DNA from 2 places in the Bacillus mesophilum genome. Region 2 is predicted to be linked to the other one. Evidence: a T-box and tRNA genes for the amino acid it is inferred to sense, from the RefSeq annotation. Region 2 holds a T-box; the other holds one or more tRNA genes.
The links. A T-box is a leader RNA that pairs with one kind of tRNA and senses whether it is charged. The one in region 2 lies ahead of leuS (leucine--tRNA ligase), so its partner is inferred to be a tRNA-Leu.
Positions count from the first base shown of each region.

Region 1: it has a tRNA-Leu gene. The T-box ahead of leuS (leucine--tRNA ligase) is inferred to sense a tRNA for this amino acid. The anticodon was not compared.

Region 1 covers NZ_WBOT01000005.1:260,287-263,624, forward strand. The annotation lists gene F7732_RS16665 (hypothetical protein) at 290-1,231, shown strand; tRNA gene F7732_RS16670 (tRNA-Leu) at 1,440-1,521, opposite strand; tRNA gene F7732_RS16675 (tRNA-Leu) at 1,552-1,637, opposite strand; tRNA gene F7732_RS16680 (tRNA-Cys) at 1,653-1,726, opposite strand; tRNA gene F7732_RS16685 (tRNA-Gly) at 1,736-1,810, opposite strand; tRNA gene F7732_RS16690 (tRNA-Gln) at 1,814-1,888, opposite strand; tRNA gene F7732_RS16695 (tRNA-His) at 1,899-1,974, opposite strand; tRNA gene F7732_RS16700 (tRNA-His) at 2,020-2,095, opposite strand; tRNA gene F7732_RS16705 (tRNA-Trp) at 2,107-2,177, opposite strand; tRNA gene F7732_RS16710 (tRNA-Tyr) at 2,183-2,266, opposite strand; tRNA gene F7732_RS16715 (tRNA-Thr) at 2,285-2,360, opposite strand; tRNA gene F7732_RS16720 (tRNA-Phe) at 2,366-2,441, opposite strand; tRNA gene F7732_RS16725 (tRNA-Asp) at 2,467-2,543, opposite strand; tRNA gene F7732_RS16730 (tRNA-Met) at 2,547-2,620, opposite strand; tRNA gene F7732_RS16735 (tRNA-Val) at 2,631-2,706, opposite strand; tRNA gene F7732_RS16740 (tRNA-Glu) at 2,715-2,789, opposite strand; tRNA gene F7732_RS16745 (tRNA-Ser) at 2,806-2,898, opposite strand; tRNA gene F7732_RS16750 (tRNA-Asn) at 2,902-2,976, opposite strand; rRNA gene rrf (5S ribosomal RNA) at 2,997-3,113, opposite strand; partial or broken rRNA gene F7732_RS16760 (23S ribosomal RNA) at 3,230-3,338, opposite strand, start outside.
Region 2 covers NZ_WBOT01000013.1:46,443-49,886, reverse strand. The annotation lists gene leuS (leucine--tRNA ligase) at 1-1,207, opposite strand, end outside; T-box leader at 1,400-1,627, opposite strand; gene F7732_RS21635 (hypothetical protein) at 2,251-2,595, shown strand; gene F7732_RS21630 (MDR family MFS transporter) at 2,653-3,444, opposite strand, start outside.

The DNA.
Region 1 (3,338 bases), on a different contig from region 2:
ATGGAGGTCAAGTGTTTTTTTGATTGTTCTAATAATTATATATAAATCTAAAAATACTAAATTGACAGTTTTGTTCTTTTTAAAATGATACTATTAGAGACTTTTCGCCTCTCTCACAGCACCGCACTTACCATAAAGTGGCGGAAAAGCGTATGACCGCTATATCATCTACGCTTTCAGTATTGCCTTTTAGTAACTATATCCGAATAGTGCAAAGTTCCCTGCAAATTTGAAACCTTATTCTGCCAGTTCCGTATATACAATAAAGAGCTGTATAGGGGGAGCGCAAATGTTTACTGAGCTAAATGAAAAGTTACTCATTGTGAAGGATGATTTGAGGAAAAAAGAGAAGTATGAGGATCATTTGGAACGCTTAAAGGCCGATTTACAGTTAGAAATACAAAAACGGGACATGTATATGCATATGTTAGAAGAGAAAAAGGAAGATGTTAGCCGTTTTGAATCCTTCACCCTTGCCAATATTTTTTATTCTTTAATTGGTAAAAAACTTGAGAAGATTGATCAAGAAGAACAGCTAATTGCAGCTATGAAGCTTAAGTATAAGGAAGCGATGGAAACCATCGCTGACATGGAAGATGAGATAAGAAAGTTTGAAATGGAGCTTACATCTGTAGCAAATGCTGATGTGGAATACGAAGCAATTATAAAAGAAAAAGAACAGTTAATCCGCGATACTGATTCATTTTGGAACGACCAATTATACACCCTTTCAGAAAAAGAAGCAGAGTTGTTTGCAGGCTTAAAGGAGTACAATGAAGCAATTGAAGTCGGACAAAAAGCAAAACATCAGTTAGATGAGGCACTGGACGAATTAGAATCTGCACATAATTGGTCGACCTTTGATATGTTCGGCGGCGGCACTATTTCTACTTTTGTAAAACATAGCCGCTACAATAGCGCCCAGGATCTCATCCATGATGCCCAGCACACCCTCCGACAATTTCGAGAAGAGCTGCTGGATCTTAAAAAGCATTTTGACCATGATTACGATATCGGCAATATGCTTACTGTTGCCGATTACTTCTTTGATGGTATCGTTGTCGATTGGATGGTCCATGGAAAAATTAACGATGCCATGTCACAGACAGAAGAAATGTATGACCTTGTGAAAGCTACTTTGAAGGAAATTAAATTGCAAAGAGATGAACTGGAGAAAGAGTTAACTGATGTGCATTGGGAGAGAATTGAGTTGTTTGAGTCTTGTTCTTAGAGCTGAGGGTATATTGAGAATAGTAAAGTAGACAGAGTCAGAGATGGCTTTGTCTATGTGTTTTTTGGTGGGAGTTTTAATATTGTGGAGAATGAAATGATTTTATATCAATCACTATGAATAGTTAGAAAAAAAAAGCTCATGATCCTTGTAGTTTCTAGGATTATGAGCTTGATTTTATATTAACGATTCAATATCAACTAAATGATACCGGTGGTCGGGGTCGAACCGACACTCCAGAAGGAACACGATTTTGAGTCGTGCGCGTCTGCCAATTCCGCCACACCGGCATATAAAATATTAAATGGCACTTCTAAAAGTGCCGAGGACCGGAATCGAACCGGTACGGTAGTCACCTACCGCAGGATTTTAAGTCCTGTGCGTCTGCCAGTTCCGCCACCCCGGCGTTTCTGAACAATTATGGAGGCGGCAACCGGATTTGAACCGGTGATCAGGGTTTTGCAGACCCATGCCTTACCACTTGGCTATGCCGCCATAAATAATTGGAGCGGAAGACGGGATTCGAACCCGCGACCCCCACCTTGGCAAGGTGGTGTTCTACCACTGAACTACTTCCGCGAATGGCTGGGCTAGCAGGATTCGAACCTACGCATGATGGAGTCAAAGTCCATTGCCTTACCGCTTGGCTATAGCCCAATAAAATATATGGGGCGACTGATGGGAATCGAACCCACGAATGTCGGAACCACAATCCGATGCGTTAACCACTTCGCCACAATCGCCATAATGTATAATATGAATATCTAGTTTGTCTTGTGAAAATTAAATGGGGCGACTGATGGGAATCGAACCCACGAATGTCGGAACCACAATCCGATGCGTTAACCACTTCGCCACAATCGCCATAAAAATTACAGGGGTAGTAGGAATCGAACCCACATCAAAGGTTTTGGAGACCTTCGTTTTACCATTAAACTATACCCCTAAAAATGGTGGAGGGGGACGGATTCGAACCGCCGAACCCTAAGGAGCGGATTTACAGTCCGCCGCGTTTAGCCACTTCGCTACCCCTCCGGATTATATAAACACTGCTGGTGCCGGCTAGAGGACTTGAACCCCCAACCTACTGATTACAAGTCAGTTGCTCTACCAATTGAGCTAAACCGGCAGTAGTGGTGGCTCAGGACGGAATCGAACCGCCGACACAAGGATTTTCAGTCCTTTGCTCTACCGACTGAGCTACTGAGCCATATGTATGGATTTCTTTTTAAAAATGGCGGTCCGGACGGGACTCGAACCCGCGACCTCCTGCGTGACAGGCAGGCATTCTAACCAACTGAACTACCGGACCAAATTGCGGGGGCAGGATTTGAACCTGCGACCTTCGGGTTATGAGCCCGACGAGCTACCGGACTGCTCCACCCCGCGATAATAATAATGGTGGAGGATGACGGGATCGAACCGCCGACCCTCTGCTTGTAAGGCAGATGCTCTCCCAGCTGAGCTAATCCTCCGAAATGAATGGTGACCCCTACGGGATTCGAACCCGTGTTACCGCCGTGAAAGGGCGGTGTCTTAACCGCTTGACCAAGGGGCCATAATATATTTTAGAATGGCGGAGAGCAAGGGATTTGAACCCTTGAGACAGCTATAAACCGCCTACACGATTTCCAATCGTGCTCCTTCGGCCACTCGGACAGCTCTCCATATGGCTCCGCAGGTAGGATTCGAACCTACGACCGCTCGGTTAACAGCCGAGTGCTCTACCACTGAGCTACTGCGGAATAATAGGATAATTTGTTTCGCCCGGCAGCGTCCTACTCTCACAAGGGGACAGCCCCTAACTACCATTGGCGCTGAGAAGCTTAACTTCCGTGTTCGGGATGGGAACGGGTGTGACCTTCTCGCTATCGCCACCGGACTTTTTAAAGACAAATATTATTATATCGTCTTTTTAAGAAAAGTCAAGAACATTTTATAAAAATTGTTCCTTCAAAACTAGATAATGTTAGAAGAAGAAAACAGTAATGCCATTGTGTGGTTAAGTCCTCGAACGATTAGTATCAGTCAGCTGCACGTGTCGCCACGCTTCCACCTCTGACCTATCAACCTGATCATCTTTCAGGGTTCTTACTAGCTTGACGCT
Region 2 (3,444 bases):
TCTCTTTCTCTTCAAGCCATGCAATCATTTTAGTAATCGCTTCTTCTTTATCAAGGCCATTTAGGAAATCAGAGTTCACATGCTCGCCATCGCCAGTATATGCTTCCTTGCTGACATCTCCGCCTGCCACAACTTCTACAATCGGTAATTCAAATGCTTGTGCGAATTCGTAGTCACGCTCATCATGTGCAGGTACTGCCATGATCGCACCAGTTCCGTAGCTGACAAGAACATAATCCGCGATCCAAATTGGCATTTTTTCGCCGCTTGCCGGGTTGATCGCATATGCACCCGTAAAGACACCTGTTTTTTCTTTCGCCAGGTCTGTACGCTCTAGATCGCTCTTGGATTTAATTTTCTCAATATATGCCTGAACTTCAGCTTTTTGAGCTTCTGTTGTAATGGCATCCACCAATGCATGTTCAGGTGCTAAAACGGCATAAGTTGCTCCAAAAAGTGTATCAGGGCGTGTTGTAAATACAGTAAATGTATCGTCATGACCATCAATGCTAAATGTTACCTCAGCACCTTCTGAACGGCCAATCCAATTGCGCTGCATATCTTTTAGACTTTCAGGCCAATCAAGATCATCTAAATCGTCAAGAAGTCGATCAGCATATTCCGTAATTTTCAACACCCATTGGCGCATCGGTCTGCGTTCAACAGGATGCCCGCCGCGCTCACTTTTTCCATCAATGACTTCTTCATTGGCTAAAACAGTTCCTAGAGCTGGACACCAGTTTACCGCCACTTCATCGATATAAGCTAAGCCTTTTTCATAGAGCTTGATAAAAATCCATTGTGTCCATTTGTAATAGTCTGGATCTGTTGTATTAATTTCGCGATCCCAATCGTAAGAAAAGCCCAGTGCTTTAATTTGACGGCGGAATGTATTGATATTTTTTTCGGTAAATTCTGCAGGATCATTTCCTGTATCAATCGCATATTGCTCTGCTGGCAATCCAAATGCGTCCCAGCCCATTGGGTGCAGGACATTGTAGCCTTGCATTCTTTTCATACGAGAAAGGATATCTGTAGCCGTGTATCCTTCCGGGTGCCCAACATGCAAGCCGGCGCCTGATGGATATGGGAACATATCCAACGCATAGAATTTACGCTTGCCTTCTTCTTCGCTAGTTTTGAATGTTTTATTTTCTTCCCAATATTGCTGCCACTTTTTTTCAATCTCCTGATGATTGAAGTTCATGTCTGTTTCCTCCTAAATCATAATAACTGCTAACTATAAAGAACAAAAAATAGTTATTCCGCTTCAGGGTACTCGCTTTCCGCGGGGAAGTAGAGAGCTTGCTTGGCGAGTGCCTGCGGAGCTCACCTTCCCACTTCCGCTTTAGTTAGCTGTTGAAAAACAGCAAAAATAAAAAACTCCCGTCCCTTAAAAATAAGGGACGAGAGATATATGTATTATTACTCCCGCGGTACCACCCACATTAGTGACAAAGTCACCCGCTTCATTCATCCTTAACGCGGAATACGGCAAGCATTACTGAAGGTTCATGCTTGCTGCTCAAAAGGCGAGTTCATGATGTGCCAGGCTGACTTTCACCACCCGTCAGCTCTCTATAGGTCAAGGCAAGCGATCATTACTATTCCTTATCATAGCAGTTCAATATAAATATATTGACATTGTAATTTATTTCCCGCCAGGATGCAAGCGGGCTTTTCCAGAAGAAATATAGTACATAGGATATGCAGTGCTGATTAAGGGTGTGACGGATGTGAGTACATTAGCAGTGCAGTGATATTTTAGCAGCATACCCGACAATGAGGGAGATTACCGAAAGCCGTCCAGGTTGATTAGATGCAGATAGTCTCGTTTATCATAAGCGGAGAAATTCCCTTTATTTAAGATATTGTTCGGAAAACAGCTAAAATAGAGGGAGAAATTCCGGCTATCTCCTCAAAATACATAAATATGACCGATTTATCTGTACATAACCGGAAAAACTCCGCTTATTTTCTCCCCCAAAAGCTCCAAAACGCAAATAAGCGGAAATGCTCCGCTTATTTTATTTATGTACCGCAGATGATTCCCACTATTCAGTCTCGCTAGTACTTTCCACAAAAGGTGCTCTAGTACATTGTGATCACAACAACTGACTCTTCACAACCTTTGATAAAGACCAAGTCAAATTCATAAAGTTTTTTTTGATAAGAACACTGTTCTTCTACTTCACAAACGTATATCAGGCTGAATTTTAGGCCAAACATATAGTGAGGATGTGATTCTATATGTATGCGATCATGCTAGTCAATGAAAATCTTAGTTTACAAGGTTTATCAAAGGCAGAAAGCAAACAATTACAAATCAATTGCCTAACAAATTATATGAAAATACAGCATTTAAAAGAAAAAACATTAAATCCTTATCAGCTTAATCCTTATTACACCATTCCACATGCTCTTTTTTATGATATTAAAGAAACAAGACAGCCTGTAGATTATTTACTAGTCCATTCATATGAAGCCATGCAGTCCTTCATCAACATGTATCCAGCACGGTGGATTCTTTTGAAAAGCTTTTTCCGCCACACGGTTTATATAGAGGATGACAGCTGCATAGCTGATCTTCCTTAACCATATAAAGTAAAAAAAGGACGTGAAATGAAACTCATTCAGCGTCCTTTTTAAAATTTATGATGCATGTGCAAGCTGTTTATTTTCCTTCAGTTTCCGGTCATAAATAAGCGTTGTAAAAATGGATACGACCAGAAGCACAATTAATAACATAAATAACATTGAAATTCCGTAGAAGTCGACCAGTAAACCTCCAAGAAGTGGTCCGATCATGCGTCCGCCCGTTGCAGTGCTGTTGACAATTCCTTGATAAAAACCTTCTCTGCCTTTAGGAGCAAGAGAATTAGCAATGGTTGGAACAGCAGGCCAGATCAGCATTTCACCAATCGTTAAAATCACCATGGATGCCATAAATGCTGAAAACTCCTGAACAACAGCGGCTACAGCAAATGACACAATAAATATGATAATTCCAATATTTATTTGAAGTTTTAAGGAGTTGATTCTTTTAACAAGTGGACTGATAAGCGGCTGTCCTAGCACAATAAGAGCACCATTCACTGTCCATAGTAAACTGTAATGACTTAAAGATATATTGAGTTCCTGCGTATATGTTGAGATGGTCGATTGCCACTGCACATACCCCACCCAGCAAAGTAAATAGCCTATACATAATGTTAGAAGAGCATATAGTTTCGTATGATTCTTTATCGCTCCACTTTCAGCGATTACAGAGGATTGTGTACTTTCAGCTTTAATGCCTTTATAGCCGAACACTGCGATACATAAGAAAATAATATACATAAAAGTATTGGCCGCAAATATTAAATCAAATGAAAAGGACGCTACAAATCCGCCTAAAGCAGAACCAATCGCAACACCTGCATTTTGCGCTATATAAATAGCATT